DNA from 3 places in the Exiguobacterium sp. s78 genome. Region 2 is predicted to be linked to each of the others. Evidence: a T-box and tRNA genes for the amino acid it is inferred to sense, from the RefSeq annotation. Region 2 holds a T-box; the other regions hold tRNA genes.
What was found. A T-box is a leader RNA that pairs with one kind of tRNA and senses whether it is charged. The one in region 2 lies ahead of argS (arginine--tRNA ligase), so its partner is inferred to be a tRNA-Arg.
Positions count from the first base shown of each region.

Region 1: it has a tRNA-Arg gene. The T-box ahead of argS (arginine--tRNA ligase) is inferred to sense a tRNA for this amino acid. The anticodon was not compared.
Region 3: it has a tRNA-Arg gene. The T-box ahead of argS (arginine--tRNA ligase) is inferred to sense a tRNA for this amino acid. The anticodon was not compared.

Region 1 is NZ_JACSNB010000001.1:648,579-651,856, reverse strand. Features, by position in the region: gene tig (trigger factor) at 1-308, opposite strand, end outside; gene KNQ18_RS03210 (hypothetical protein) at 419-1,402, opposite strand; gene KNQ18_RS03205 (hypothetical protein) at 1,430-1,954, opposite strand; tRNA gene KNQ18_RS03200 (tRNA-Arg) at 2,057-2,130, opposite strand; gene KNQ18_RS03195 (metallophosphoesterase family protein) at 2,204-2,713, opposite strand; gene KNQ18_RS03190 (XTP/dITP diphosphatase) at 2,719-3,278, opposite strand, start outside.
Region 2 is NZ_JACSNB010000003.1:204,870-208,147, forward strand. Features, by position in the region: gene KNQ18_RS14110 (GGDEF domain-containing protein) at 1-880, opposite strand, end outside; T-box leader at 1,010-1,228, shown strand; gene argS (arginine--tRNA ligase) at 1,289-2,971, shown strand; gene KNQ18_RS14120 (hypothetical protein) at 3,002-3,278, shown strand, end outside.
Region 3 is NZ_JACSNB010000001.1:403,047-406,324, forward strand. Features, by position in the region: gene whiA (DNA-binding protein WhiA) at 1-42, shown strand, start outside; gene KNQ18_RS01955 (hypothetical protein) at 125-361, shown strand; partial or broken gene clpP (ATP-dependent Clp endopeptidase proteolytic subunit ClpP) at 481-1,065, opposite strand; tRNA gene KNQ18_RS01965 (tRNA-Arg) at 1,248-1,323, opposite strand; gene KNQ18_RS01970 (RNA polymerase factor sigma-54) at 1,478-2,620, shown strand; gene KNQ18_RS01975 (glutaredoxin family protein) at 2,611-2,871, shown strand; gene KNQ18_RS01980 (sugar-binding transcriptional regulator) at 2,987-3,278, shown strand, end outside.

The DNA of each region.
Region 1 (3,278 bases), on a different contig from region 2:
GGCTTGCCTTTTTCGAGTGTTTCAACGTCGATGTTCTCAAGCGCGATTGGCTCGATTCCTGATTCGACGACTGCACCTTCGATTGTGTCCTTGTAAAGGATATCGAGTGCATCTTGGTACAGTGCTTCTTCACCGTACATTTTGTTGAACATTGCGCGTGGCATTTTTCCTTTGCGGAAACCAGGTGTGTTCAAAGTCTTAACGACTTTCTTGAACGCTTGGTCTACCGCTTTATCAAATGCTTCAGCAGGCGCTTCATACGTGAGGACGCCGAGGCTACCTGATTGTTTTTCCCATTTTGCAGTCATGCTGAGTCCCTCCAAAATTGTCAATTAGCGTACATGTGTGTACAACAAGTCACATTATAGCACAATCGTTCTGACGATTACCACTGTTGAACGAATCGTTTCCAGATGTCTCAATCGAAGTAAATCTGCTCGAATGCGATGACTTCTGGATAAAGGATATGTGCCGCTCGGTATAACCGCTTCGCCAGCGGACTGAGGATACGTTCCGGTTCTTCACGTTCAAATGTCAGACCTGCGAGTTCTTCGCAGGCTGCGAGCCATTTCTCCATATCTGATCCGATTCGTTCTCGTTCTTCAAGATGAATCAGTTGATCCGATCGCAAGACGAGCAACGCTCGGAACGGATCCATTCGCTCTAACGTATGCATCGATGCCAGTAACGCTTGTTGCTCCTGTTGATGTACCATCAGGATTTCTTCTAACTCTTCACGTGACGAGATCGTCCAGTCTACAGCTAAGTGTGGTACATGAATGCTTATCGGATATGACACGTGATCCAGCACGCTTCCTAATAACAGATCAATGACGAGTAGACTTTGATGTTCGGTCTCTTGCGCCTGAAGATATTTCTGGGTGATGTATGCAATGAGCTCAGAGGTCCGTTCGAATTCAATACCGGTCAAATGGCGCATTTGTTCGACCCAACTGCCATGTCGCAACACATGCATCAGTTCCGTTGCTGATGTTACCTCACGCTGCGCAACAGGGTTGTTTTGAACTGCCGACTTTTGTTCGCGAACACGCATCTGTTGTTTGATTTCATCCAATCGAAGCGCGAGCCCATACGGCAGATACGGTGACGCCGAGCGCAAAGCGAGTTTCATCGGATAACGTTCTCCGAGTTCATAAAGAAAGAGTGCGAGCACTTGCTCGACACCCTCGACTTCAAGAAATCGTTCTGCCACTGTTTCAAATCGTTCCCGGTCATGCATTAAGAGTGGTTGAATGACATAGAGCCGGTGTAATACATCTTCTCCTGTCAATTGGTCAGTCTCTAATTCCATAATCAATTGTTCTTGTTTAGAAGCGGGCAAACGAAGAATCCGCGCTCGCTCTACTTCTAGTTCATGTTCCATCCAGCGCGATGTCCCCATATTCCGGCACTCCTTCATGTTCACTTCTTATTTCGTAAATGGATCGAGTAAAGACGTCCAGTTCGTGATCGCTTCTTGAAGTTGTCCTGCCTGCTCGATTCCTAATCGATTCAACGTATCTAATGAGACGTCAGCTTCAAGTAATCGAGCGATGTCTTCCGATTGATTCACGTACTGCTCGAGTTTTGCACTTAAATTCTGCAATTCTTGCGGCGGATTTTCAAGTCCCGCTAATCGTTGATCGATTTGATCCAGTTCTTGATTGAACTGATCAATCGTTCCGTTTTCCTTCAACTTTTCGATTTGTTGATCAAGTGCTTGTTCAGGGTTCGCGGATTCACGCGCTGTCGTAGCCGCCTCATTCAAGGAAGCCGACAAATCTGACGTGACTTGGGCCGTATCTTTCGCAATGCCTTGAAGTTCTCCAGCGTAATCGACACTATTTTTTACATCGTTGACTTGTTGTTTTGCATCGTCGACTGTATTTGAAATCTCACTACATCCAGCAAGAAACGTACTTAGCACGAGGACTGCTCCAACTTTCTTCCACATTGCATTCATCCCTTTCGAGTTCATGATACCTTAATTATAATCGAAAATCGGAATAAAAAAAAGAGACCACCCTCGTAAGGGCAGTCTCTATTTTAATTATAGCGTCCCAAGAGGGATTCGAACCCCCGACCGACGGCTTAGAAGGCCGTTGCTCTATCCTGCTGAGCTATTGGGACGTGTCAACACGAATAAACTATACTAGAACAATTCTTTCGTGTCAATCACATTACAAACATTGCATTTATTTTATTACAAAAATGTTCCGTCCAGATGCAGGGCATTCACTCGATCGCCATTCACATCGAGAAAATCGACAGAATAACGGTTTTGATCCACTTCAAGAATCGCATACGTCTTGTCTGGTCGATGACGTGGCATCCGGATTGAACCTGGATTGATGAATAACACGCCGTCCCGATATTCAGCCTTCGCAACATGGGAATGACCATAACAGACGATGTCCGCCTGCTTTTCCTTCGCATGATGCTGCAAGACATCTAGACTGTATTTGACGTCCTGACGATGTCCGTGGACACAAAGGATGGTACGACCATCTATTTCCGACATGACTTCTTCCGGAAAATCGTGTCCGTAATCGCAATTCCCTCGCACAACACGATATGGATATAATGATTCGATGTCGCGCGTCAATTGGGAGTCCCCACAATGAAATGCCAAATCCACGTCTTGGTGACGTTCGAATATCGTAAGCAGTTCTTGTTCTAGTCCATGGCTATCACTAACGATCAACGCTCTCATCTTCATCACACTCCTAAGAAAGTAGTTAAGTCCTGTTCGAGCTTGCGCAATGCATTGCCACGATGACTAATCATCGCTTTTTCTTCTTTCGTCAACTCAGCAGCCGTCTGTCCGCTTGCCGTGACGAACAATGGATCATAACCGAACCCGTTCGAACCCGCCGCTTCAAAACCGATTCGCCCTTCCATCGTTCCACGAACCGTCAATGTCTCACCCGTTGGTTTCGCTAGCGCGAGGACACAAACGAAGCGCGCCGTCCGCTCTTCCTCCGGAACACCTTCTAACTTTTCAAGTAGTAGAGCGTTATTCGCCGCATCCGACTTTTCAAGACCCGCGAATCGTGCCGAGTAGACACCTGGAGCGCCATCTAAAGCATCGACTTCAAGACCTGAATCATCAGCAAGTACCGCGTGGCCAAAGTAGGCGGCTGCCTCTGTTGCTTTTAAGAGTGCATTCTCCTCGAATGTCTCACCTGTTTCGTCCGTTTCCGGAGCATCGGCGTGATCGAGTAACGATTCGACCGTATAACCGAGACGACCCAGCATGCTTTCAAGTTCCTTCACTT
Region 2 (3,278 bases):
GTTGTTTCGTCCGGATGTTATAGATGACTTGTTTCCGCTGTTGTTGAATCGAGATCCAACCTTCAGAAAACGGCAATAGATGCGGTAAATCGAGGAGCAACGAATCGATCGTCTCGCGCTCGAAGCGGGAAATCAACAAGTGTTCCTTCGCATCATCAAATCGCTTGGCATTATCGTTTGCTTCAAGGGAGTCACCACGCTCTTGCAACAGACGTTTGAACAAAAAGAGAATCAATGCGGAAACTGTAGCCGCGACGAGCGGACTTTCATCGTAGAACCAGATTCCAAGTAGAGCACTTAACATGCTAATCCCGTAGACGAGGGACTGAAGTTTTACGAGACGTTGCCAATCGTATTTCAAGTAGAGGAAGCGATTGACGAACAGACATTGGAAATAAGAGACAAGGAAGACGGTGATCAAAAAGCCGATGAAAGGGAGTAAGGCTTTCGTATACGTAAAGTTTGAGCCGATTGGTCCGCCGAGCGCATAATACGCAAAGGCTGGAAGCGAGATGTAGACTAAATCGAACAAGGCGTTGATCGGGTAGAGATAAACGAAACGTTTCCAACGAATCGCTTTTCGGTGAGACATGAATTGAAAGACGAGAATACCGACTTGGCTTAAAATCAAGGCGTACGTTAAACCGTAATTGAGGAATAAAAATAAGATGATGCCTTCTTGGAATGTATAGTAAATGCCACCACGACGGACATTATCGAACTGAAACAGGAGAACGAGTCCGAATAAATAAAGAGTGTTGATGATGGAGACAGAAGGATGGAAGGTTGGTGGATGAACGATGCCGATCACTAATAATGTCAAGGCGACGAGACCGAAGACGATCCAGCTCGTCCGGGCTACATGTTGGTAGTAGCGCATGAAACATCCCTCCCCCTGAGAAGTATCTTTTATTCCTATACCCGAATTGTGGAAATTTTGATGAGCCATTTACCAAAAAAATAAGGTTGAGAGAAAAGAAAGAATTGCGTATAATGTGAAAGATATCGAATACAGTCAATGATGAAGAGAGTAACGGTTGATATTCGTCAACTAGCGAATCAGGGAATGGTGGAAGCCTGAGGACGAACCGGTCGTGAAGCGCACTTCTGAGACGCTGCCCGATTCCAGAAGGAAAAGGCGTAGCCGGGGGAACCCCGTTATCCCCAAACAAGGTGGGTGTCGAAATGACACCAAGAAGAGTGGTACCGCGGTCATTCCGTCTCTTTGCGCGTGGCGCAAGGGGCGTTTTTTATTGCCAAAAAATCAGTGAAGCAGGAGGAAATAAAGATGAGTTATAAAGCGCAGTATGCAGAAGTATTACATCAAGTCATGGAAGGTGCCTTATCAGTTGAACAAATCGAACAACTGATTGAGCAACCGAAACATGAAGATCATGGAGATCTAGCATTCCCATGTTTCATGCTCGCTAAAGCATTCCGTAAAGCACCGAACATGATTGCTTCGGAGCTCGCAGAAAAAATTGACGCGCCGTTGTTCTCGAACGTTCAAGCTGTTGGTCCTTACATCAACGTCTTCTTGAACCGGGATGTCGTCTCGCAAGAAATCGTCAACCAAGTTTTGACGGAAAAAGAGGCGTTCGGATCAAGTGAAGCCAACGGGAAAACGATCGTCACTGATTTTTCATCACCAAACATCGCGAAACCCTTCTCGATGGGTCACTTGCGTTCGACAGTCATCGGGAACGCGCTCAACCAGATTTCGCGTAAAAAAGGGTACGACGTCGTCGGTGTCAACCACTTAGGGGACTGGGGAACTCAGTTCGGGAAATTGATGGTCGCTTACACGATGTGGGGTGAGGAAGAAGCGGTCCGTGCAGAACCAATCAAGGAATTGTTGAAATTATACGTCCGGTTCCACGAAGAAGCGGAAACAAATCCGGCACTTGAGGACGAAGGACGTCTCTGGTTCAAAAAACTCGAACAAGGTGATGAGCAGGCGACAACTCTTTGGACGTGGTTCCGTGAAGTCTCACTCGTTGAGTTCAACCGTGTCTATGAGATGCTTGGTGTTAAATTCGATAGTTTGAACGGAGAAGCCTTCTACAACGATAAGATGCAACACGTCATCGATTTGCTCGAAGAAAAAGATCTCCTCGTCGAATCAGAAGGGGCAATGGTCGTCGACCTCGAAGCAGAAGGTATGCCACCTGCCTTGATTAAAAAGAAAGATGGCGCAACGCTTTATGCGACACGTGACTTAGCAGCTGCCGTCTATCGTCTTGAAACGTACCGCTTTGAGCAAGCGTTCTACGTCGTCGGTGGGGAACAAGCGCTTCACTTCAAGCAATTGTTCGCAGTCTTGAAGAAACTTGGATTCGAAAACGTCGACGGAATGCACCATGTCCCATTCGGTTTGATCATGAAGGACGGAAAGAAAATGTCGACGCGTAAAGGTCGGATCGTCTTGCTTGAAGAAGTACTACAAGAAGCAATCGATGTTGCGAAGCAAAACATCGCGGAAAAAAATCCGAACTTAGCGAATGCCGAAGCCACGGCTCGCCAAGTTGGTGTTGGCGCGGTCATCTTCCATGACTTGAAGAACGAACGGATGAACAACATCGAGTTCGATCTTGAGCAGATGTTGAAATTCGAAGGCGAAACAGGACCGTATGTCCAGTACACGAATGCCCGTGCGCACTCATTGCTCCGTAAAGGTGGCTATGATGGAACACCATTCGCTGGTAGTGCAGATGATCATGCATGGGGTGTCGTCTCGATGCTAAACCAATTCTCGACGGTCATCGATCGCGCGTTCACACGTCGTGAGCCATCAATCATCAGCCGTTACGTCTTAGATCTTGCACAAAGCTTCAATAAATACTACGGACACGTCCGTGTTCTCGAAGATGACGCAGCAAAACAATCGCGTCTTGCACTCGTCAAGTCTGTCACGATCGTCTTGACAGAGGGTCTTCGTTTGCTTGGTGTCGGCGCTCCAGAAGAAATGTAAGACCAATCCACGAATAAGAAGAGGTAGATTATGAAGACTGAGACGAAAGAACGATTACAGCAAGCTGCTTCACAGATGAAGCAGGAGCCTTTGGCAGAAACGGTCGCCTTCATGGCTGAGTTTCACGGGAAAGTCGCTGCTTGGTTACCGGGAGAGTCTGTCGATTTCGTTCACGATTTCGTGACGGCGCCGGAAGCCGATTTGATTGCTCCGATTGAAGGAGACGCATTACGGACGAAAGACAATTTTGAATTCTTCATGCGTAAGAAACAGACACGGAAAAAACTGGGTGAACTGTTGACGCTTT
Region 3 (3,278 bases), on a different contig from region 2:
GAAAAAGTACGAAATGGAGAGTCGATGACAGGGGCCTTATAAGAGGGTCGCTTGCGGGATGAACCATAGTCTACTATAATATATAGTCGATGCAACTAAATGTTCGAATTAAGGAGTTTTTGAAATGGCTAACGAAAAGAAACGTATTTCGCTGACAGTCGATGCGAAGTTTGATGAAGTGTTAACAAAAAAAGCGAAATCAATCGGTGTACCGAAAAGCACACTCGTTGCGTTCGCAACATCTTTATTCCTGAAACAATTACAAGCAGAAGAAGAGCTTTCGCCACATGCGAACGCGATCTACTCGCTGATTCGTGAAAACCACGATATCGTTTCAGACATCACAGACTTGATCGACTGATCATCGCCCTCTCGTTCTATAAGGAACGGGAGGTTTTTTGTATGTAACGATAACCGACGAGGCTTCGCTTTTCTATGGATACAAAAAAAGTGTCTCCCGAAGGAGACACTCTGGATGACTTATGCACGTTCCATGACGCGGTCGATGAGACCGTAATCAGCAGCAGCTTGTGCTGACATGAAGTTGTCACGCTCTGTATCGCGTTCGATGACTTCAAGTGGTTGTCCTGTGTTTTCAGCCATGATTTTGTTGAGGTGCTCACGCATTTTGATGATACGCTCCGCATGGATTTTGATATCCGATGCTTGACCTTGTGTACCACCGAGCGGTTGGTGGATCATGATTTCAGCGTTTGGTAACGCGAAACGTTTTCCTTTTGCGCCTGCTTGGAGCAAGAACGCACCCATCGATGCTGCCATACCGATACAAATCGTTGAGACTTGTGGCTTGATGAAGTTCATTGTATCGTAAATCGCCATACCGGCAGTGATCGAACCACCTGGGCTGTTGATGTAAAGCGAGATTTCTTTATCTGGATCTTCTGCTGCTAAGAACAGAAGTTGGGCAACGACTGAGTTGGCGACGTTGTCGTCAATCGCGCTCCCGAGAAGAATGATGCGGTCTTTTAGCAAACGTGAGTAGATATCGTAAGCACGTTCCCCGCGGTTTGTTTGTTCGATGACTGTTGGAATTAACATAGTCTTTGCCTCCTTATAGTTGGTATGTAGCTTCCTATTCGACTTATCCTTATCATAATCCTTTGGTCAATATTGGTCAAAAGATACGATGCGACTTTTAGGTATTTTTCCATTACAAGGGCAAATGAAACATATCAATATAGAAAAAAGGCAACGCCATTGCTGGCATTGCCTTGTGGTTGAATAAATGGTACACCCGGAGAGATTCGAACTCCCGACACCTGGTACCGGAAACCAGTGCTCTATCCCCTGAGCTACGGGTGCATCTGATGTACTGAACAATTAATAGTATAGCGACATTTTTTCAGAAAAGCAATAGGGAAGGATGACTTTTCTTTTCCTGAGCGGTTCGAGAAAGGTTCAGAGCATGTTTTTTAAAACGTTTCTTCTATAATAAGAAGTGGAGGAGGGGGAATCGATGGATCAACGCCAGGAACAGACGCAACAGATGACATTATCGGCGTCACAACAATATCAGTTACATGTACTTGAGCAACCAGCAGCTGAGCTCGAGGAGGAATGGCGACGGTTGAAACGACGGTTGCATCGTCATTACCCGAATCAGGTTTCGCTAGAGGTCGAGCAGATGGCAGGACATTTGGCATCCTATGAAGACGAGCTTCTTGCACAAATACGTTTAGAATCAGTCAGACAGGAAATAGGATATATGGCGGAACAACTCATCGTGTATTTAGAAGCGGACGGTTTATTGCGGACATCGGACGAGCAGCTCGCTGCATCCTTCTCGACCGATGTCGCAACGATTACAGAAGCACGGACACTCTTACAACAATGTGAACCAGTCGGCATCGCTGCCCGCTCGGAACGCGAGTGCCAATGGTTACAGGCGATCGAGCTAGACGACGCGGAATTGATCGGACTGACGGATCGGCTACGACATGAACCGGCGAGTCAGGTGTTCGCTCAGTTCAGTGAACAGGATCGAGCGCGGTTGCGAAAACGATTGACGCGGCTGAGCCGGACACCGGATCTTCCTAAAGAAGAACGATCGGTCATGGCAGAAGCGCGGATTCACCTGTTAGATGGAAAACTTCAAATCGACTGGATGACACTCGACACGGATCAGACGTGGCTCGGATTAAAAGAGGCAACGCCTTTTTTGCGCGCGTACGAACGACGCCGTGTCACGATGCATGCCATCCTCTCGGTCTTGCTTGAGCGACAAGAACGCTGGTTCAAGGGAGAGCTGCATCTTGAGCCATTGACGAAAAAACAAGTCGCTGAGGCGACGGGACATCATCCGTCAACGATTGGTCGAGCGATTGCTGAGAAGTATGTCGAGACGGTCCATGGTCTCGTTGCCCTAGAAGACTTGTTCGTCTCACGGACGACAACCGGAGATTCGAGTTTTTTGATTAAACGGCGGATCGCCGAATACATTCAACACAGCGATCGTCCGTTAAGTGATCAGCAATTGACGGATCGCCTGCAAGCAGACGGTCTGACAGTCGCGCGACGGACGGTTGCAAAATATCGGGCAGCGCTTGGTTTAACGAAAAAAACGATGCAGCAAAGGAAGGCGCAATCAGAATGGGATTAAAACGACACAGACACTTAACACTCTATTCACGTCCGGGATGTACGCTATGTGAAGAGGCCGCCATCTTACTCGACTTCGTACTCGATGAGTTTCCGGAATGGACGTTCGAGGAAGTCAACATCGATCAGGATGAAGCGCTCAGTCTACGGTTCTTATATGAAATTCCGGTCGTCATGCATGACGGCGAAATTTGGAGTTATGGCAAATTCGAGACGGAAATGATAAGAAACCGCTTACTTCAAAAAACTTGAGAAACGAGACTTGCAAGGCGAGAAACGGACTGTTATGATAACGGTGTACCAAGTGGGACACGTTATGACATGCGGGACAGAAAGCGTCCAGCTACTTGAGAGGAGAGGGAAATACATGATTCGGCAGTTAGTCCAGATCCAAAAACGAATCGTGCCTGATCTGATCGAAGAAATGCAGACACGCTACGACATCCTTCATTATGTTCGACTGATGCAACCGATCGGACGGCGCACGCTTGCGACAAGCCTTGGCTTGACGGAACGCGTCTTACGGCGGGAAGTCGACTTCTTGAAGCAACAAGACCTCTTAGAGGTCGCGACGCAAGGGATGTCCTTGACGGATGAAGGACGAAACGTTCTTCGCAGCATGCACAGCATCATGGGAGAACTCGCAGGGATCTCAGACA